One region of the Glaciibacter sp. 2TAF33 genome, then DNA from elsewhere that is predicted to be linked to it. Evidence: predicted binding sites of a transcription regulator. Region 1 holds the regulator's gene; each other region holds the start of a gene.
What was found. Region 1 encodes HrcA, which represses chaperone genes, less so after heat shock. Its sites were predicted from a motif close to TTNGCACTCGNNNNNNNCGAGTGCNAA; they were not measured.
Positions count from the first base shown of each region.

Region 1 (5,367 bases):
AGCGTCGCCCACAGCTTCTCGTCCGACGGGTTCATCGCGGTCGGCGCCTGGTACGGGTTTGCGTTCTGGGGCGGGGGAGGTGCGTCGGACATTCAGACTCCTTCATCGGGCGCTCTTGCGAGCGCTGGCTCGGATGGGTGACGGGACGAGGACAGAGTAGCGGGAAACTACTTGATCAGGCGGAGGGCGAACGGGTAACGGTAATGTTCGCCGTCCTTCGCCTTCATGAAGCCGAGGATGGAGAAGATCACACCGACCACCCACAGCACCCAGACCAGCAGCGAGAACACCCCACCGATTCCGAAGGTGACCAGGGCCAGGAAGATCCCGATGATGTTGATCGCGACGTAGCCGATGACCAGCGTGATCTGGAAATTCAGCGCCTCCTTGGCCTCGACCTCGGTGAACCGTCCGCGGTCCTTGAACACCAGCCAGATGATGAGCGACGGCAGGAAGGACAGGATCCCGCCGAGGTGCGCGAACGAGGCCCACTGGCGGTCATCCGCCTCGGTGAGCGGAGGCGCTGCGACCGGCGCCTGAGGCTGGTACGGCTGCTGCGGTTGCTGGCCCATGCCCGGGTCCTGCGGCCCCGGTTGCGAATCGCTCATGATGGTCCCTTTCAGACGGTGGTGGTAGTCCGTTGCCTTACTTCGGTACATGCATAACGTAACCCTCCGAATCATCCGTTAGCAATGAGAACACGGCTAGAACTCGCGATATGATTAGCACTCAATGAGCCTGAGTGCTAACGACTGGTGGGTGGAAGGAGGCGGTCGTCATGGTGTCGGATCGAAGCCTTGAAGTACTGCGCGTCATCGTGCAGGACTACGTCGCCTCCCGGGAACCGGTGGGCTCGAAGTCCATCGTCGAACGGCACTCGTTCGGAGTGTCTGCAGCCACCATCCGCAACGACATGGCGCTCCTCGAAGAAGAGGAGCTGATCGCCGCCCCGCACACCTCGTCCGGCCGCATCCCCACCGACAAGGGCTACCGGATCTTCGTCGACCACCTCGCCGACCTCCGCCCGCTCACCCCGGCGCAGCGCCAGGCCATCGAAACCTTCCTCGGCCAGTCCACCGACCTCGACGAGGTGCTCGCCCGCAGCGTCAGGCTGCTGTCACAGCTCACCCACCAGGTGGCACTGGTGCAATACCCCTCACTGTCGCGCGCCCGGGTGCGCCACATCGAACTGGTGCAGCTCACCGAGACCCGGGTGCTGTCGGTGCTGATCACCGACTCCGGCCGGATCGAGCAGCGCGTCGTCGACCTGCCGCACCCGGTCGACGAGGAGGCGCTGGGCGACATTCGGGCCCGGCTGAACGTGTCCATCGGCGGCACGACCATGGCGGAAGCTGCCACCGCGCTGCAGCACGCCGGTGGCCTTGTCCCGCCACGGCTCTCCGAGGTGGCCGGACTGATCGGTTCGGCACTGATCGAACAGGTCGGGGCCAACCGCCAGGACAAGCTGGTCATGGCCGGCGCCGCCAACCTGGTGCGCACCGAAGAGGACTTCACCGGAAGCATCTACCCGGTGCTGGAGGCGATCGAGGAACAGGTGGTGCTGTTGCGCCTGTTCGACGAGATGGCCATCGACCAACACGGGGTCTCGGTGAGCATCGGACGTGAGAACGCCTCGTTCGGGCTGGGAGAGACATCCGTTCTGACCAGCGGATACACCCAGGCCGGCGGCGACAAGGCCCGGCTCGGTGTGCTGGGTCCGACCCGCATGGACTATTCCAACAACATGGCGGCCGTTCGCGCGGTCGCCCGGTACCTGTCACGCTTGCTTGGCGAGAATTGACCTTCTCCCGAATTCGGAACACACACAAAGCACCATCCAGATAGCACTGAGGAGAGCCGCTTTTGGCTGACCATTACGAAGTACTCGGCGTTTCGCGCGACGCCTCGATCGACGAGATCAAGAAGGCGTACCGCCGGCTGGCTCGCGAACTGCACCCCGACGTGAACCCCAGCGCCGACGCGTCAGAGCGGTTCAAGACCGTCACTCACGCCTATGACGTGCTCAGCAACCCGACCCAGCGCCAGCAGTACGACCTCGGCGGCCAGGGCGGCGGAGGATTCGACGGCGGCAACTTCGGCAACTTCGGCGACATCTTCGAGACCTTCTTCGGCGGTGGCGGCGGCTCCAGCCGCGGCCCCCGGTCGCGCCGGGAGCGCGGCCAGGACGCGCTGATCCGGGTGGAGGTGGACCTCGACGAGGTCATCTTCGGCACCCACCGCGAGATGGAGGTCGACACGGCCATCGTCTGCGAGACCTGCAACGGCACCTGCTGCCAGCCGGGCACCGGACCGGTCACCTGCGACATCTGCCACGGCACCGGCAGTATCCAGCGCGCCGTGCGCTCCCTGCTCGGCAACGTGATGACGTCGAGCCCCTGCGGCACCTGCCGCGGCTACGGCACCATCATCGCCACCCCGTGCGTCACCTGCCAGGGCCAGGGCCGCATCCGCGCCCGCCGCACCGTTCCGGTGGACATCCCCGCCGGCGTCGACACCGGCCTCCGGCTCCAGATGCCGGGCAGCGGCGAAGCCGGCCCGGCCGGCGGCCCGAACGGCGACCTCTACCTTGAGATCAAGGTGCGCCACCACGACGTGTTCAGCCGCAACGGCGACGACCTCCTCGCCACGCTGGAAGTGGCGATGACGGATGCGATCCTCGGCACCACGGCGACGCTGCACGCGCTCGACGGCGACGTCGAGGTCGACCTGCGGCCCGGCACCCAGAGCTCCGAGATCATCACGGTCAAGGACCGCGGGGTCACCAAGCTCCGCGGCTCCGGTCGCGGCGACCTCAAGATCGGCGTGCAGGTGGTCACCCCGTCCCGCCTCGACCATAAGGAACGCGACCTGATCCAGCAGTTCGCCGACCGGCACAAGGCACCGGAGCCCACACTCGGCCACTTCCAGCAGGGCCTGTTCGCCAAACTCCGCGACCGCTTCCTCGGTTAGCGAATGGCGCACTTCTTCCTCGACGAGTCCCTGCGCCCAGAGGACTGCGCTCCCGGCGCCGTCGTCAGCGTCGGCGGGAGCGAGGCCAAGCACGCGGTCACCGTCAGCCGGATCCGTCCGGGCGAGCAGCTCCAGTTGGGGAACGGGGCCGGGCTGATGCTCCGCGGCACCGTGGTGTCGGCGGCGGCCGCCGAGTTGACGCTGGAGGTCGCCGAGGCGACGGTCACAGCGGCGCCGAGCCCGCGCATCCGCCTGGTGCAGGCCCTCGCCAAGGGAGACCGTGACGAGCTCGCGATCCAGGCGGCCACCGAACTCGGGGTCGACGGGGTGATCCCGTGGGCTGCGGCCCGTTCGGTGTCGCGCTGGGAAGGCGCGAAAGTCGCCAAGGGCCGGGAACGCTGGGCGAGCATCGTGCGCGAGGCCACCAAGCAGTCGATCCGGCCGTGGCTTCCCGAGGTCTCCGAACTGGCCAGCACGAAGCAACTCGCTTCGCTGGCCGGTTCGACGCGGATGCTGCTGCTCGAGCCCACGGCATCGGCCCGCCTCACCGAGGTGGCCGGGCTTCGCGCGGCCGGCAATGCTGGCAGCACACGTACCGACAGCGGCACCGACAGCGGCACCGACATCATCCTGGTGGTCGGTCCGGAGGGCGGCATTGCGCCCTCAGAACTGGCGTTGCTCGACCAGGCCGGGGCCGTCGCCGTGCGCCTCGGTGAGACCGTGCTCCGCACCTCGACGGCGGGTCCGGCAGCGCTGGCCATCCTGAACCAGGCCCTCGGCCGCTGGTAGGGCGTCCAAGCGCGACCCCGCAGAAGCGCGACCCCGCTTAAGATCGCGACCCCGCTTAAGATAGAGACATGTCTTCCACCGGCTCCGCCCCGTCCATCTTCAGCCGCATCGCCCGGCGTGAGGTCCCGGCGACCATCGTGGCTGAGACCGACCGCATCATCGCGTTCAACGACGTGGCCCCGAAGGCGCCGGTGCACGTGGTGGTCACCACCAAGAGCGAGGACTACCGCAACGTGGCCGAACTCGCCGCCGGCGACCCCGGCCTGCTGGCCGAACTGGTCGACGTGGCCAGGCAGGTCGCCGACGAGTTGACCAACGGCCAGTTCCGCCTGGTCTTCAACACCGGCGAGGACGCCGGCCAGACCGTTTTCCATGTGCACGCCCATGTGCTCGGCGGGCGTCTGGGGGAGGGCACACTTGGCTCAGAGTGACCCGCCGTTCGAGAACGCGAATGAACCGCACAGCGAGACGAAACTACACGTCGACGGCATCGCCATGGTGCGGCTCCTCGGACCGCAGGACCGATTCCTGACCACCATCGAAAAGCAGTACCCGGCCGTGAACGTCCTCGTGCGCGGCAACGAAATCACCCTGGCCGGCACGGCAGCCGAAGTCGAGGCCGTGCGCCGACTGATCGAGGAGTTGCAATTGATGATCCGCAACGGGCAGGAACTCGGCGAGGCCGAGGTGACGACATCCGCTCGGATGCTGGGCATCGACAGCACGCAGAGTCCGTCGGAACTGCTCGGGCAGGCCATTCTCACGTCCCGGGGCAAGAGCATCCGCCCGAAGACCCTCGGCCAGAAGGAATACGTCGACGCGATCGACGAGAACACCATCGTGTTCGGGATCGGCCCGGCAGGAACCGGCAAGACCTACCTCGCCATGGCCAAGGCCGTGCAGGCGTTGCAGCGCAAGGAGGTCGAGCGGATCATCCTCACCCGCCCGGCGGTCGAGGCGGGGGAGCGGCTCGGCTTCCTCCCCGGCACCCTCACCGACAAGATCGACCCCTACCTGCGCCCGCTCTACGACGCCCTCAACGAGATGATGGACCCGGAGCTGGTGCCGAAGCTGCTCGCCGCCGGCACCATCGAGGTGGCCCCGCTGGCCTACATGCGCGGCCGCACCCTCAATTCCTCCTTCGTGGTGCTCGACGAAGCGCAGAACACCACGCCGGAGCAGATGAAGATGTTCCTGACCCGGCTCGGTTTCGGTTCCAAGATGGTCGTCACCGGTGACATCACCCAGGTGGACCTGCCCGCCGGCTCCAGCGGCCTGCGCCTGGTCACCCGGGTGCTCGACGACATCGACGACATCCACTTCTCCCGGCTCACCAGCGCCGACGTAGTCCGGCACTCGCTGGTCGGGCGCATCGTCGACGCGTACACCGAATATGACGCCCATAAGCAGGCCCAGCGCTACGAGAGCGAACAGGCCAGAGAATTCGCGAACCGGGCCGAGCGTCGCTCCGCTGTGCCCCGCGACCGCTTCCCGAAACGGAGACCCAGTTGAGCATCGAGATCAACAACGAGTCGACCATCCCGGTCGATGAGGCAACCATCCTGCGGCTCGCCGCCTTCGCGTTGGACGCCATGCACGTGCACGCCG
Region 1 covers NZ_JBFRFS010000008.1:219,648-225,014, forward strand. Annotated here, with positions in the region: gene AB4Y94_RS10300 (DUF4870 domain-containing protein) at 1-92, opposite strand, end outside; gene AB4Y94_RS10305 (DUF4870 domain-containing protein) at 168-608, opposite strand; gene hrcA (heat-inducible transcriptional repressor HrcA) at 779-1,801, shown strand; gene dnaJ (molecular chaperone DnaJ) at 1,864-2,970, shown strand; gene AB4Y94_RS10320 (16S rRNA (uracil(1498)-N(3))-methyltransferase) at 2,974-3,759, shown strand; gene AB4Y94_RS10325 (HIT domain-containing protein) at 3,828-4,190, shown strand; gene AB4Y94_RS10330 (PhoH family protein) at 4,255-5,271, shown strand; gene ybeY (rRNA maturation RNase YbeY) at 5,268-5,367, shown strand, end outside.

Region 2 (5,367 bases), on a different contig from region 1:
TTGGTGATGACGACCTTGCGGGCGCTGCCGAGCAGGTCGAGGGTGACGTTCTCAAGCTTGAGTCCGACCTCCTCGGAGATGACCTGGCCACCGGTGAGGATGGCGATGTCCTGCAGCTGCGCCTTGCGGCGGTCGCCGAAGCCCGGCGCCTTGACGGCGACGGACTTGAAGATGCCGCGGATCTTGTTCACGACGAGCGTGGCCAGGGCCTCGCCGTCGACGTCCTCGGCGATGATGAGGAGCTGCTTGCCCGACTGGATGACCTTGTCAACGATCGGCAGCAGGTCCTTGATGTTGGAGACCTTCGAGTTGACGATCAGGATGTACGGGTCTTCGAAGACCGCTTCCTGGCGCTCGGGATCGGTCACGAAGTACTGCGACAGGAAGCCCTTGTCGAAGCGCATACCTTCGGTGAGCTCGAGCTCGGTGCCGAACGTGTTCGACTCCTCAACGGTGACAACACCTTCCTTGCCGACCTTGTCGATCGCCTCGGCGATGATCGCACCGATGGTCTCGTCGCCGGCCGAGATGGATGCGGTGGCCGCGATCTCTTCCTTGGTCTCGACCTCTTTGGCGTTCGCGATGAGCTCAGCGGTGACGGCCTCGACGGCCTTTTCGATGCCGCGCTTGAGGCTGATCGGGTCAGCGCCGGCTGCGACGTTGCGCAGGCCTTCGCGAACCAGCGCCTGGGCCAGAACGGTCGCCGTCGTGGTGCCGTCGCCGGCTACGTCGTCCGTCTTCTTGGCGACCTCTTTGACGAGCTCCGCGCCGATCTTCTCGTATGGGTCGTCGAGTTCGATCTCCTTGGCGATGGACACGCCATCGTTGGTGATCGTGGGGGCGCCCCACTTCTTTTCCAGGACGACGTTGCGTCCGCGCGGGCCGAGTGTGACCTTGACCGTGTCGGCGAGGATGTTCAGGCCGCGCTCGAGGCCACGACGGGCCTCTTCGTTAAAAGCAATGATCTTTGCCATGTGTGTTTCTCGTCCCTCCCGGACGTTCCAAAACTGTGATGGATTAGCACTCAAAACGTGAGAGTGCCAAGAACGATTCTGGCACTCTCGGGTCGAGAGTGCAAGTGAGGGTCGCCGGGCTCCTCGCCCTGTCGCCGCCGGTCAGGGCACGAGTTCGACGGAGCCCTGTTCGCTCGGCACCAGCTCGATCCAGGTATTGCCCGCGGCCAGCCGGATGGTCACGCCGTGGTCGTCGACGAGGCGGATGCGTGAGCCTTGCGCGCCCTTGCTCCAGGTCGCGTGCACGCTCTTGCCCCCGGCGGACACCCAGGCCTCCCCCGAGCCGATCATTGTGGTCTTCGGAACCTCGCCGTAGCGCCAATCGATGCCGACCCGCAGCACGACGACATTGGTGGCGCGCAGTTGGGCGCCGGAGGCGTCGAGGTCGGGCGCACCCTCCTGCGATCGCAGGTAGGCCGCCGCCGGAGCGTCCCAGGTCCAGTTGGGCCAGCGGGCATCCGAGAACACCGTCTTGATTGTCGTGACCGGGGTGCCGTCGACGCCGGCGGATGCCGCGGCCGCGGTCGCCGAGTACGCGAACTGTTGCGCCGGTGCCGGCAGGTCAGCGTGTCGCGCCACGAGTTCTGAGGCTTTGACCACCACGTCATGCGGCGATTCCCAGTCGTCGGCGCGGTAGAACGCCCCGGTGTCGTCGTAGTCGAACACCGCGTTCACCAGCCCGGTCGCCTGCATCATCCCGACGAACTGCTCCTGCCCCCCGGAGTACGCCACAACACCGCCGAACGGGGTGATGATGTCGGGGTCCATCGGACGGATCGACCGGATCGGCCCGAGCAGGTCGGGAATGTCGGACTGCCAGACGGCGACGTAGCGGGTGATCCCACCCTCCACGAGTTCCTCGAAGACGAGGTCGGTGCGCTCCAGCGCCAGTTGCGGTCGGGCCGCTTCGTGGTTGTCGATCTTCACCGCGAGCGACGGATGCGCCGCACCTCCGGCGGACACGCTGGTTCCGCGGAGCGGCGCCAGTTCGGTTGGTTCCGGCGCCACCCAGGCCGGCTCCTCGGCCTCTGCGGACGGCGATGTCGTGATGGCAGGCGGTTTCTCCGCTGTGCAGCCGGACAGGAGCAAGGCGGCCGGCATCATCACGGCCAGGATGGTCACGGCGAGTCGGCCGGATCCCCAGGAAGACGTAGTCACCTTGGACACACTAACGCCGCCCGGCGGACCGGACGGCGTCGGGCAGGCGCGGCGCCTGCATGCTGTGCGTGCTCAGACCGGACGAACGGCCTCGGCCTGCGGCCCCTTGGCCCCGGTGCCGACCTCGAATTCGACCTGCTGGCCTTCCTCGAGAACCTTGTATCCGTTCATGTCGATCGCCGAGTAATGGACGAAGACGTCTTGCCCTCCATCGACGGTGATGAAGCCGAAGCCTTTTTCAGCGTTGAACCACTTGACGGTTCCGTTCGCCATTGTTTCTCCCCAATGCTGTGTGATAACAGCCAGGCCATTGCCTGTGCTGAGACCAGATACTAGCGAAGCACCGGCATCCGTTAGGGGAATTGACGCCCGGAAATGTCGCGGTATGACAACGATTCGACGTGGCTCGTGAGCGCCGACCGGAACGGGGAGTGACTCACGCGTGCCGGGGCCGTTCGCGGCGTGGCCCTATACCCCGTTCCCACCGCTCGTGTGAGTCCTTGCGATCAACTCATTCACGCTTTAGAGTCGCGAACGCGGGGCAACGATGCCACACCGCGGCGTCGAGTTCTGTGTGCCGAGCAGCGCAGCTGGAGGAGACAGCCATGGGTATCACGGACCACGCCGCAGACGGAAAGAGGCGCAGGGTCAGCAAGTACAACCGGCGAGAAGCGATCGCCGGATATCTGTTCATCTCGCCGTGGATCCTCGGCTTCCTTATTTTCACGCTGGGGGCGATGATCTACAGCCTGGTCATCTCGTTCAGCAACTACAACCTCGCCACGAACTCGGCCCGGCCAGTCGGATTCAGCAACTACGCCAACCTCTTCGAGGACCCGAAAGTCGGGCTGTCGCTCGGCAACACCCTCATCTACGCGTTGATGGCCGTACCGCTGGAAATCATCTTCGCTCTCTTCCTCGCCATGCTGCTCAACCGCGTCGGCCGGGGCGCCGGATTCTTCCGCACCCTGTACTACCTGCCGAAGATGACCCCGTCGGTGGCGACCGCGGCAGTGTTCCTTCTGCTGCTCAACGGCAACACGGGGGCGATCAACCAGGGTCTGGCTTTCTTCGGTATCGAGGGTCCGCAGTGGCTGGTCGACCCGGCCTGGGTGAAACCGTCCATCGTGCTGATGACGTTGTGGGGTGTCAGCGGCACCATGGTGATCTTCCTGGCGGCGCTCAAGAACGTGCCGCGGGACCTGTACGAGGTGGCCTCCCTCGACGGCGCCGGTCCGGTGCGCCAGTTCTTCACCATCACCGTTCCGATGATCTCCAGCGCCATCTTCTTCAACGTCATCGTGCTCACGATCGCCGCCCTCCAGGTATTCGACCAGGCCTACCTGTTGTTCTGGCGGGATCAAAGCAACGCATCGCCTGAATCGTCGTTGTTCTACGGTGTGTACCTCTTCCAACAGGCCTTCCGGCAATTCGATTTCGGCTTCGCCGCAGCGATGGCCTGGCTGCTGTTCATGATCATCATGGTGATCACCTTCATCCAGATGAGGTTCGGCAACCGCTTCGTCTACTACGAAGGAGACAAGGACTGATGCCTGTCACCCAGTCATCCGCTGCCGCACCCGGGCTGGAAGCACAGGTCGTCGGCGTTGAAGCCCTCGGCGGCGACACGCCTCCGCGCGCGAGAAACAGGCACTGGTACCGACCGCAGGGCCTGGTCGGCCGGATCGTCCTCTGGTTCCTGCTCATCGGGTTCGGGCTGCTGTTCCTCTATCCGTTCGGGTGGCTGCTGGCTGCGAGCCTGAAGCCACGCGGGCAGGTCTTCGACAATGCACTCTGGCCCCAGACTTTCGCGTTCGAGAATTACGTCGAGGTGTTCAACCAGTTGCCGCTGCTGAGCTGGATGTTCAATAGCATCGCGATTGCGCTCCTCGCCGCCGGATTCGTATCCGTTTCAAGCTCGGTGGTCGCGTTCGGGTTCGCCTATTTCAAATTCCCGGGGCGCGGGCTGCTGTTCGGCGTGGTGCTGGCAACCATGATGTTGCCCGGTGCCGTGACGATGATTCCGCAGTACCTGATCTGGAACAACCTCGGCCTGGTTGGTACCTGGGTACCGCTGTTCGGAATGAACTTGTTCGGGTCGGCGTTCTACATCTTCCTGCAGCGACAGTTCTTCCTCGGGCTGCCGCGGGAGTTGTTCGAGGCGGCCCGCATCGACGGGGCCAGTTATTGGGGACTGTTCCGGCGCATCGCCATGCCCTTGTCGATCCCATCGTTCATCATTGTTTTCGTCTTCGAGTTCCAGGCCAGCTGGAACAACCTACAGTCCGCGTTGATCTATTTGAACGCGGGCAGCGTCGAAGGTTTCACAGCGCCGTTGGGTATCGCCTATGCCATGACCAAGTACAGCCCCACCAATGGCGGCCACGGCGACTACCAATACGTCATGGTGGCGTCGCTGCTGGTCACCCTGCCGATGCTGATCATCTTCGCCTTCGGCCAGCGCTACTTCATCGAGGGTGTGGCCACCCAGGGCCGAAAGGGGTAGCGAGCAGCGGCATCCGCTCGCCCTCGACGAAAACCGCCCGTGCCCCCGGGCCGGCAGGCGCCGGTCCCGTGCCTCGGCAGCCTAGGCGCGGGGAAACCCACCGGGCACCCGAAATATCGCGCGCCTGCCGCGGTGCTCCCACCCCGGACGCCCGGCGCCCGACGGCGGACTGCCCATCCCCAGCGGCGGCCACACGACATCCGCAGGAGAGCACGGGGAAGCACTGGCAACCGAGCTACGCAGCCACCGCAGTGTCCCGCGCCCGGCACTTCTCGGCGGATACGCGACCGTTGCCGGGGCGCGCGATAACACTCCAGGCACCCGAAATATCGCGCGCCCGCCGCGATACGGCGCGCCCGACCGAGGACGCCCGGGGCCCGACAGTCGTGGGGCCCGAAAAGCGCTCCGGCACCCGGGGAACCTTGAGGCCAGCAGGCGGCAGTTCGTCGCGCACCCGACGAAGGAAGCGGGCGACCCGATCGGGCCGCCCGCTTCATTTGGCTATTTGCCGGTTGCCTTGTCGTACGCCCGCATCGCAGCCTGCTGCGCATCGGAGAGCGCCTTCTCCGGCGATTTGTCGCCCAGCAAAGCGGACGTGACGGCGTTCTTCAGCTCGGTCTGGATCTCCTGGCCGGCCGGCGAGGCGCCGAACGACTTGCCTTCGCCCACCACGTTGTAATACGTGGCGAT
Region 2 covers NZ_JBFRFS010000013.1:128,084-133,450, reverse strand. Annotated here, with positions in the region: gene groL (chaperonin GroEL) at 1-974, opposite strand, end outside; gene AB4Y94_RS14850 (DUF3048 domain-containing protein) at 1,116-2,171, opposite strand; gene AB4Y94_RS14845 (cold-shock protein) at 2,244-2,444, opposite strand; gene AB4Y94_RS14840 (carbohydrate ABC transporter permease) at 2,777-3,721, shown strand; gene AB4Y94_RS14835 (carbohydrate ABC transporter permease) at 3,721-4,677, shown strand; gene AB4Y94_RS14830 (ABC transporter substrate-binding protein) at 5,179-5,367, opposite strand, start outside.
Region 2: a site for HrcA is predicted at 1,018-1,044, ahead of groL (chaperonin GroEL). Genes of this name have one in related genera too.

Region 3 (5,367 bases), on a different contig from region 1:
ATCACGGCGTCGTACGACTCAGCCGCGTAGCTGTAGTCCTTCAGATCCGGGTCGATCTCAAGCAGTCGCTTGGTGAAGTCACCGAGCGTTCCGACGTCGAGTCCGGGAAGCGTGCCCTTCGAGCCCGTGAGGAGCCCGGGAGCGAAGTCGGCGCTGTAGTCGGACAGGTTTCCGTCGACGAAGTAGAGCTGTCCGCCCGGGTAACCCGAGCCGACCAGGGCCGGTGTGATGACCTTGGCCTGGTCGAACGTGATCAGGGCGATCGCATCCGGGTTGGCGGCGGTCACTTCGGAGATCTGGGCGGCGAAGTTTGAGTCACCCTCGTTGAACAGCGGCTCCGCGACGACCTTGCCGCCTGCACCCTCGAACGCCTTCTTGACCGATTCGGCCAGGCCGGTGCCGTACGAGTCGTTCAGCACGATCATGCCGAGGGTGGAGTTGCCGTCCTCGGCGATCTGGTTGCCGAGGACCTCGCCCTGCAGCACGTCGGACGGCGCTGTGCGCCAGTAGAGACCCTTGTCCGCGTACTTGGTGAAGTCGGCCGACGTGTTGGCCGGCGAGAACTGCACGACCCCGGCGCCGGTGATCTGGTCGATCACGGTCTTCGACACGCCTGAGGAAGCGGCACCGACAATTGCCGACACCTTCTGCGAGAGCAGGTCGGTCACGGAAACGGTGGCGGTGTCGGTCGTGGTGTCACCAGAGTCGCGAAGAACGGCTTCGACGTTGATGCCGAGGTTCGCGTCGTTGATGTCCTGCACGGCGAGCTTCACGCCGGCCTCCTCGGGCGGGCCGAGGAATGCGAGCCCGCCACTCTGCGGGAGAATCGTGCCGATCTTGAGCGAGAGGTCTCGGTCACCCTTTTTGATCGCCTGCGCGCCATCGGTGGCGGCCGGCTTATCGGATTCTGCCTCTGCTGTCGCTCCGCCGGCGCTGCATCCGGTGAGAAGAAGGGCGCTGACGCCGACCATGGCGACGCCTGTGATTACTGCCCGAACTGAGCGGGAGGCCGTGGCCTTCGCGAATACGCTCATGTTGCTCCTTGGACTAGGGATGGGTATAGAACACGGCAGTCGAATGACTGCCGTGTTGTCACAGTATTCACAGGAACCACGCGATACAAGGCGAACGCGTTACAAGCGTGTAAACCGACCCAAATCGTTACGCTTCGTGACCAATTGTCACGAAATCACGCAAAAAAGGCCGCCAAAGTGCCGGATGCGCCCGCGTAACTGATATTCCGGCCACCGTCGAGGGCGGCCAGGCACTCGCCCCAGGACGAGCACGGTGACGTCCCGGTGGTGACCGCCTTCCAGCCCGCCGCGACCGAGGCACCGCCGTCGTCGCCCGCCGCCCGGGCGGCCAGCGCCGTGACCACGACGCCGTCGTAGCCCTCGGCACCCCCGGCCGTGTCAGCCAACCCGGGGTCGGCCGTCAGCAGCCGCGCGCCGAACGCCTCGCCCGGCGCAACCGGAGTGCCGCCGTTGGCCAGGTCCGCGAGTGAGAGCAGGACTGCCGGCGTCGAGGCGACGGATGCCGCGACATCCGTCGGCGGAACGCTTCCGGCGTCCCAGAGCACCACGTCGACGCCGCGGGCGAGGAAATCGGCCAGGGCGACGGTGACGTCGCCGGCCGAGTCTCGGTGCACCAGTTCGATGGGCAGTCCGGATCCCACCAGCTCGGCGATCTCCCGTGCCGCCAGCTCCGTCCCGGCAACCTGGGCGGCTCCTGACGCTGCCGCGTCACCGCTCATCGGGAACAACGTGCCGATCCGGAGCACCCCGTCGCCGGACGCCACTACCGCGGGCGATTCGCTCGCCTGCTCCTTCGGTGTGGCGCTCGGCGTGGGGTCGCCGGTGCAGGCCGCCAATCCGACCACGGCGCCGACGAAGAGGATCACGCTGAGCGTAATGCGAAGCATCCGTTGCTGTCCTTTCGCATTTCCGTGACGAGCTTCGTCCGCGAAAACGCACTTGTTGGGCTTATTCCTCGCTTATAAGCCCAACAAGTGCGTTCTCGGCGAGGGGCGAGGAGGGAAGGGAGGTCAGGCGGCAGGTTCGAGGGATGCACGCCGAGGCGCACGACCCGAGGCGATCATATCGACGGTGAGGATGATCAGCGCCACCCAGACCAGCCCGAACCCGGCCCAGCGTTCGGGTGGCATGTCCTCGTGCAGGACGAATACGCCGACCAGGAACTGCAGCACCGGCGCGAAGAACTGGATGAGCCCGATGAGTGTGAGCGGCAGCCGACGGGCGGCGGAGGCGAAGAAGAGGAGCGGCACGGCCGTGACGACGCCCGTCGACAGCAGGAGGACGGTGTGCCACGGCGACACGCTGCCGAACGTGAGGCCGGAGACCCCGCCGACAACGATCAGCTGCACGATGGCGATCGGGGTGAGCCACGCTGTCTCGAGGGTGAGTCCGGTGACGGCGTCCACGTCGTTGCCGACCCGCTTCTTCAGCAGCCCATAGAGCCCGAAGGAGAAGGCGAGCATGAGGGAGATCCACGGCAGCGCACCGTACCCGACGGTGAGCACCACGACGGCGACGATCGCGATGCCGACGGCCACCCACTGGATGGTGCGCAGTCGCTCATGCAGCACGAGCACCCCCAGGAACACGGTGACGATGGGGTTGATGAAGTAGCCGAGCGCGGCTTCGACGACATGCCCGTCCAGCGCCGCCACCACGTAGGTCTGCCAGTTCACGTAGATGAGCAGGCCGGCCAGGCCCATGGTCAGGACCACGCGCGGTTTCCGCAGCACCGCGATAATGGCGCGCCATCGTCGGGTCACCGTGATCAGGAGGGCGCAGAAGACGAGTGAGAACAGCACGCGCCAGGCCACGACCTCGAACGCGCCGGTCGGGAGCAGCAGCAGGAAGTACAGCGGCAGGAGGCCCCACAGCCCGTAGGCGAGGACGGCGTAGATCAGGCCGGTGCTGTGCTCGCTCCGCTCCGGTCGTGACACGCTGACGGGCGCGGGATCGGTTGGCATGGGTTCCATCGTATGGCCTTCGCCGAACCCATGAATCCACCCCGGAACGCACGAATCCCGGATGGCCGTGGCCATCCGGGATTCGGGTGAAACGCTGTGTTCGAGTTAGCGAACGACGACGGCGAGCACGTCGCGAGCCGAGAGGACGAGAAGGTCCTCGCCACCGAACTTGACCTCGGTTCCGCCGTACTTGGAGTAGATCACCTTGTCGCCGACGGCGACGTCGAGCGGAATGCGGTTCCCGTTGTCGTCAATGCGGCCGGGGCCGACAGCGACGACTTCACCCTCCTGGGGCTTCTCCTTGGCAGTGTCAGGAATGACCAGACCCGAAGCAGTGGTCTGCTCCGCGTCGACCTGCTTGATAACGATGCGATCCTCGAGCGGCTTGATGGAGACCGACACGTTTGACCTCTTTCTTGGCTAAGACTTGGTTAGCAGACTCACGTCGAGAGTGCTAAATCGAGTTTAGGCCCCATCTGGCACTCACGCAACGTGAGTGCCAGACCAGCGGCGCCAGGCAACGGTGCTACCGTGACGGAATGGACCGCTCCGAGCTCGTCGAACTCTTGTCACCCGAAGGGCTCCGGCTGCTCGACTCCCTGCCGCCGTACCGGTCGGCCGCGGATGTGGTGCGTACGGTCAGCGACCTGCGCAAGGCCGGCCACGCCCCGGGCCTGGTCTCCGCGGTCCTCTCCCAGTCCAAATTGCGTGCCAAGGCCGAGACCAAGTTCGGGGAGTTCGCCAGCCGGATGCTGTTCACCGAGGCCGGCCTCGAGCAGGCGACCCGGCTCCGGGTCGCAGCGTTGCACGCCGGCCGGTTCTCCGGGGCGGGCCTCACGAACGTCGTGGACCTGGGCTGCGGCATCGGCGGCGACGCGATGGCCATGGCCGCGATGGAACTGCGGGTGACGGCCGTCGACGCCGACGAGGTGACGGCCGCCGTGGCCAGCTACAACCTGGCCCCGTTCGCGTCAGCATCCGTCGTGCACTCCGACGCCGAGGGCGTCGACCTCTCCGGCTTCGACGGAGCCTGGCTCGACCCGGCCCGCCGCACCGCCGGCCACACCAACACCTCCCGGCTGGCCAACCCCGACGACTACTCCCCGTCCCTCGATTTCGCGTTCGGCCTCGGGCAGCGGATGCCCACCGGCATCAAGCTGGGCCCCGGCCACGACCGGGACCAGATCCCGGCGGAGGCGGAAGCCCAGTGGGTCTCCGTCGACGGGACCCTGGTCGAGATGGCGCTGTGGTTCGGGCCGCTCGCCCGCGTGGGCGTGCGGCGTGCGGCGCTCCTGGTCGCCGCTGACGGCATGCACGAGCTGACCGCCGCGGCGGACAGCGAGGACGTTCCGGTGGCTGGGCTCGGCGAGTACCTCCACGAACCCGACGGCGCCGTCATCCGTGCCCGCCTGATCGGGGACCTCGCCCGGTCGATGGGCGCGGGAATGCTGAGCGAGGGCATCGCATACATCAGCTCATCGACCCGCGCCGCCACCCCGTTCGCCACGACGTTCCGGGTGCTCGACGAGCTGCCCGCGGAGGAGCGCAAGCTTCGCCAGGCGCTGCAGGAACGCAGGATCGGCACCCTGGAGATCAAGAAACGTGGCGTCGATGTTGACCCGGCCGCACTGCGGGTGCGCCTGAAACCGAAGGGTCCGGAGTCGGCGACGATCATCCTCACCCGCGTGTCCGGGCGCCGCACGACGCTGCTCGTTGAGCGGGTCGACGTGCCGGCCACCCGGGCACCCTGATCGCCCGGGAGCTCTCCCCGGCAGGTTACGAACCGCGATGAACCAACCCGCGTTTCACAGGCCGAGGCCCGGCGCCACCTGAATGCTGTAGATCATCCATCCGACGGTGATCAGCAGCCCCACGACGCCGGCCACGATGGCCCAGCCCCACACCACCCTGGCCAGCGGTTCCTTGTTCCGGCCGACGAACCCGAGGACCACCGCCATCAGCGACAACGGCGCGCCCCAGACCCCGAACACGGCGGCGGCGAGACCCACGAGTCCGAACACCAGGGCGGTGGCCGACACCGCTCGCCGCTCGGCGAGCGCCCGCATCTCCGACTCGGTGTAGACATGCGGCACCCACACCGTCGGCGCGGTGACGGTCGACTCGTACGGAAGCTGCCCGTCAGAGGCGGGGGGGCGCGGGCGACGAACGAGGTCGACGCCGAACTCGTCAGCCAGCGGCGAGGATTCAGGCTGCTGCCCGTTCATAGGCTGGGCCTCCGGGTGTGGTGAGAGGCGCTGGCTCGCTCCACTGGATGAGCGCCGTCGGTTGCGGCGCCCGCCCAGCGGAGCGGCTCAGTGCGGGAAGCGGATCAGTACGTGCTGGAGTACGAACCGATGTTGGCGAGGATG
Region 3 covers NZ_JBFRFS010000009.1:171,653-177,019, reverse strand. Annotated here, with positions in the region: gene AB4Y94_RS11520 (ABC transporter substrate-binding protein) at 1-1,034, opposite strand, end outside; gene AB4Y94_RS11515 (ABC transporter substrate-binding protein) at 1,190-1,921, opposite strand; gene rarD (EamA family transporter RarD) at 2,045-2,998, opposite strand; gene groES (co-chaperone GroES) at 3,104-3,400, opposite strand; gene AB4Y94_RS11500 (class I SAM-dependent methyltransferase) at 3,538-4,749, shown strand; gene AB4Y94_RS11495 (hypothetical protein) at 4,804-5,223, opposite strand; gene AB4Y94_RS11490 (DUF4190 domain-containing protein) at 5,328-5,367, opposite strand, start outside.
Region 3: a site for HrcA is predicted at 3,475-3,501, ahead of groES (co-chaperone GroES). Genes of this name have one in related genera too.

Region 4 (5,367 bases), on a different contig from region 1:
GTATGCCAAGCCGGTCTTCGGCAGCTATTGGATGCGCGCCGTCGGGCACGACGAGGAGAGCATGCGCAGGGGTGCGGCGTTGCCGCTCATCGTAACCGTCGTCGTGAGCCTCATCACCGCCTGGGTGCTCGCCGGCTCCGCCGCCATCGCACAGAACTTTTACCATGGCAGCTTCCTGGCCAACACACTGCTGACCGCGCTGATCCTCTGGGGCGGCTTCACCGCTGCCCGAATGATCACGCACGATGCGTTCGACCGCCGGCCGAGTGGTCTCACCGTGCTCAACATCGCGCACGAACTGGTGACGTTGCTGATCATGGCCCTGATCATCGGCCTGTTCGGGATCAGCGCACTCTGACCTCGCCGCGTCGCACCCCTCGCTCGCGACACCTGCAATACGACGCCCCTCGGAGTACACAGCAAAGCGACGTACACTGAAGCAAGCGCCTCTCACCTTCGGCCAGCTGACCAGCCCTCAGCGCCGAAAGCACAAGCAGCGCGGGCGTCCGCGAAAGCGGACGCACTCACCGGGGTCCGACGTGGTTACCTCACGAACAGGTGACCCGATTTCCCGAGGAGGATCATGGCAATAATCGATCGATCGAACGCATCAGGCGAACTCCGTCCCGAATCCATCGCCGGCGCCCCGCAGACGGCGGACGGCGAGGCGTACGACCCGACCGGTGACCGGCAGGCGGATGCCTCCATCACCCTGGACACCGCCGCGATGCCGCTCCTGTCGTTGAGCCGCGAACCGGAGCTCGTCCTGGTCACCCCGGATGCCCGCACTCGCCGCTTCGACCGCGACGACGTCGTCGTGCGTAAAGGCGAGATCGCGCTGATCAACGGTCACTTCACGCCGCAGGAGTCCATGATCAAGGACCTGCTGGCGGTGCGAGGCGCCCTGGAACGTGCCGACATAGACTTCCTCCTGGTCCGCGGCGACGGCGGCCGGCCGGTCATCGCGGTCGACCGGAAGGGCCGCAAGAAGCTCTCCAAAGTCCTGGCCGAAGCGTTCGCGAATGAGCCGTTCTACCTGCGCCCCCTCGATCTAGCCACCGGCAAGCCCGGCCAGCCGGCCCTCCTCGCCGACGGTGGCCTGCAGTTGCACCGGAAGGCATCCGTTTTCCGGGTCTACCGGCCCCGGATCGAACCGATCGGCCGGCTGCGCTATGGCGCGGAGACGGCGTTCCAACTGGAGCTCTGGCGTTTCGGCGACGAGGAGATCATCGCCCCCGTCGTCAACGCGCTCATGCGCACCCGGCTGCCGCGTTCGGAGGCCCGTGAAACCTCGGTCGAGCTCTACGGCCACTCCTGGCGCACACTGCAGAACATGTTCGACGACCTGGCCAGCGACATCAGCTTCGACATCGACCTCGTGTTCTCCTGGGTCGACGGGTCGTCCACCGACTTCCAGCGCGAGCGCGCCAAGCGCATGGAGGCCTACGTCGTGGGCGAGGGCGACGAGTCGGAGGCGCGGTTCCGTCAGATCGACGAACTCAAATACGCGCTGCGCAGCGTGTACCTGTTCGCGCCGTGGGTGCGGCGGATTTTCATCGCCACCGACTCGCCGGCCCCGGCCTGGCTGGCCGACCACCCGCGGGTCACGCTGATGCGGAGCGCCGACTTCTTCACCGACACCAGCGCTCTGCCGACGCACAATTCGCACGCCGTCGAAAGCCAGCTGCACCACATCCCGGGACTGGCCGAGCACTTCCTGTATTCCAACGACGACATGTTCTTCGGGCGTCCCGTTGGACCTGAGCTGTTCTTCTCGCCGGGCGGCGTGACGAAATTCATCGAGGCATCCACTCGCATCGGGCTGGGCGAGAACGACCCGTCGCGGAGCGGTTTCGAGAACGCGGCCCGGGTGAACCGGGCCCTGCTGCGGCAGCGGTTCGGGAAGGTCACCACCCGTCACCTCGAGCACACCGCGGCTCCGCTGCGGAAGAGTGTGCTCCAGGAGATGGAGCGTGAGTTCCCCGAGGACTTCGCCCGCACCGCGGCGAGCCGCTTCCGCTCCGCGACCGACATCTCGGTCACGAACTCGTTCTACCACTACTACGCGCTGATGACCGGCCGAGCGGTCGCCCAGACCCAGGCGCGCTCGATGTACGTCGAAACCACCCTGCGGGTGGCGCTGCGGCAGATGAAACGGCTCGGCAAGCGTCGTGACCAGGACATGTTCTGCCTCAACGACGGCAGCTTCCCCGAGATCTCCGACGACGTGCGCCGCACCGCGGTCACCGAGTTCCTCGAGCGATACTTCCCGTTCCCGGCGCCGTGGGAGCACGAGTTCCAGGACCAGCGCAACCAAGCCCTGGCCGAACGCCAATTCGCCAGGCAGGCGTCGATCTCGGGTTCGGTCAGTGCAGAACTCGGATCGGGCGGGTCATGGGTGGCTCCCGGTATGCCGGAAGCGTACCCGCCGGCCTGATTTGCGTGCCCGCGGCCGCGAGGCGGCGCTGGCTCTCATCCGGATCGATGTAGTCGAGCGCCGGGTAGGAGCCGAGCGGCACCACGGAGTGCAGCACCGTGTCAGGGTAGACGTGCACGAGGTTGAATGCGCGGGCGCCGTCACGGCCGCGGGTGCCGCCGACCGGCACGTTCAGGTCCTGGGTGTAGCAGGTCGCCGAGGCGACCGACACGGGAATCCCGGCGAATGTCGCGGTCGACGAGTAGTGCAGGTGCCCGGCGATGATGCTGCGCACATCGGTGCCGCGCAGGACCTGGGCCAGTTGAGCCTGGTCGCGCAACTCAACGGATGCCGCCAGGTCAAGCACGCTCGGCACCGGCGGGTGGTGCATGGCGAGGATGGTCCCATCCGGGGCCGGCACGGCCAGTTCGCTCGCCAGCCAGTCCAGTTGTTCCGGACTGACCTCGCCATGGTGGTGGCCGGGTACGGAAGAGTCCAGCGTGATGACGCGCAAGCCGTTGATGTCCTGCACGTCGTCGATGGGGTTCGTCGTCGGCAACTCGTCGAGCAGGTTCGCGCGGAACGCCGCCCGGTCGTCGTGGTTGCCCATCACCCAGATCACCTGGGCGCCCAGCCTCTCCGCGGCCGGCTCGACGATCTCGCGCAAGCGGTCGTAGGCGCCCGGCTCACCACGGTCCGCGAGGTCGCCGGTGAAGACGATGGCCTCGGGGCGCCCGCCGGAGGCTTCGAGCTCGTCGAACAATTCGGCGAGGTGCCTGGTGCTGTCCACGGCACCGTACAGCCGGTTTTCACCAGCGAGGAGGTGCGTGTCACTGAGGTGGAGAAGGAAATGGTCCGGCCGGGGATACTCGGCCGTTCGGTTGCTCACGGAGCTTCCATTCGTTGGTAAGTACGCACTCTGCGGCGCGCGCACTAACGGTACTAACCATTATTCGATCATGCCTTTATGAACATTGAGTGTACGCCACGCCCCACTACGGGGGCTGGCAGGTGTCGAGCCTGCCGCGACGCATCGCGGCAGGCTCGCTGGCGGCACCCGGTCTACTTCGTGATCTGGTGCTCGCCCTCCTTCACCGTCACCGTGTTCGCTTCAGCGCTTGAGGTGACCTCGATCTTGCGCGGCTTGGCCTTCTCGGTCACCGGGATCGAGACGCTGAGCACGCCGTTGTCGTAGCTCGCGGCGATCTTCTCGATGTCGATTCCCTGGCCCAGGTTCAGCTGGCGCAGGAACGACCCGGCCTGGCGTTCCCGGGTGAGCCACTTCACACCCTCATGGTTCGCGAGGGTGCGCTCGGCACGGATGGTCAGCAGCTGGCCGTCCACATCGATGTCGACGGAACCCGGGTCGATGCCGGGGAGGTCTGCGCTCAGGATGTAGACGTCGCCCTCTCGGTAGAGATCCATCGGCATCAGGCGGGGCCCACGCGAGTCCATCAACGCGCCGGCGATGCGGTCGAGGTCACGGAACGGGTCGAAATTCATGGCCATTGTTGTACTCGCTTTCTTCGGGCCGACCGGCCCGACTCGCACTCGTTTAGAGAGTTGAGTCGAGGTGACTCAACTGTGATTAATTTAGCACTCGTCGATCGAGAGTGCCAAGTATGCTTGCACAACACACCGTTAGCCCTGAGCGAACACCAGAGCCGGGTCCTCGCTGGCCCCGCCCGCGACCGGCACGACCTGGAAAACTGGAGGAGCGGCATCCGCTCGCACCTGTCTAGGCTGGGCGCATGGCACGCTACGTTCGCTTCGACAAGTTCGGTGGCACCGAGGTTCTGCGCGTCGTCGACGATGAGCCGATCCAGGCCGGTCCGGGTGAGGTCCGGGTACGGGTGCACAGTGCCGGCCTGAACATCGTCGACTGGAAGATCATGAACGGCGGCCCGGCTGCCGCGCGGTACAACGCCACACCGCCATGCGGGAACGGGAACGACTTCGCCGGGGTGGTGGACCAGGTGGGCAACGGCGTCACAGGCATCGACGCCGGCGATCGGGTGTTCGGCGGCAAGCGGATGTGCGCGCAGGCCGACTTCGTGGTGACGGACCCCGACACGCTCCTCCGGATGCCGGACGCACTCGATTTCGACACCGCAGGATGCCTCGACATCGCCGGGCGCACGGCATGGGCCAGCGTGCACTCGCTGGGACTCGGCAGTCACGACACTGTGCTGGTGAGCGCGGCGGCCGGCGGCGTCGGCGTGCTCGCTGCCCAGCTGGCGCTCCGCACCGGCGCCCGGGTCATCGGCACGGCGAGCCCGGCCAACCACGAATTCCTGCGCAGCATCGGGGTGATCCCGGTGGAATACGGCGAGGGCCTCGTCGACCGGCTTCGGAAGGTCGCGCCGCGCCTCACCGCGGCACTCGACAACCACGGTCCGGCGACGATCGACGCCGCCCTGAAACTGGGCGTGCCAGGGAACCGGATCAACACCATCGCCGCCCGCGGCCACAAAGAGGACGCCGGGATCACCAACATCGGCGGTGCGGACGCGACCTCAGGCGACCTGGGCGTCGTTGCCGCGTTGGTCGCCTCTGGCGAGATCGTGCTCCCGATCGACACCGTGTATCCGCTGGAGCGCGTGCGAGACGCGTACGGCCACCTTGCTCGTGGACATCTTCGCGGGAAGATAGTTCTCGCCCTGGTCTGAAACAACCCCTTGCGATCGACGCGAATCGGCGTAGATTAACGATCAACACCGGATGCGAATCCGATGAGAAGGGCCCGGGAGCCGATGAAGCTGCCGGGTCCTTCGCTATGTCGGGAGGGTCTCCCAGCAGCCTGTGCGAAGGTGGAAGGGTGCGTGCCCACCCGATGATCCGTCCTCTTGTCTTCCTCCTGGCCGCATCCGCTTCGGTCGCGGTGTTCATCGTGCTCTACCTGTTCTTTGTTCGCACGCACGACGGACAGCTCGTGGACCAGCTCGCGTACG
Region 4 covers NZ_JBFRFS010000006.1:158,876-164,242, reverse strand. Annotated here, with positions in the region: gene AB4Y94_RS07915 (DUF1761 domain-containing protein) at 1-358, shown strand, start outside; gene AB4Y94_RS07910 (stealth family protein) at 728-2,437, shown strand; gene AB4Y94_RS07905 (phosphodiesterase) at 2,367-3,305, opposite strand; gene AB4Y94_RS07900 (Hsp20/alpha crystallin family protein) at 3,479-3,925, opposite strand; gene AB4Y94_RS07895 (NADP-dependent oxidoreductase) at 4,168-5,085, shown strand; gene AB4Y94_RS07890 (phosphatase PAP2 family protein) at 5,250-5,367, shown strand, end outside.
Region 4: a site for HrcA is predicted at 4,010-4,036, ahead of AB4Y94_RS07900 (Hsp20/alpha crystallin family protein). Genes of this name have one in related genera too.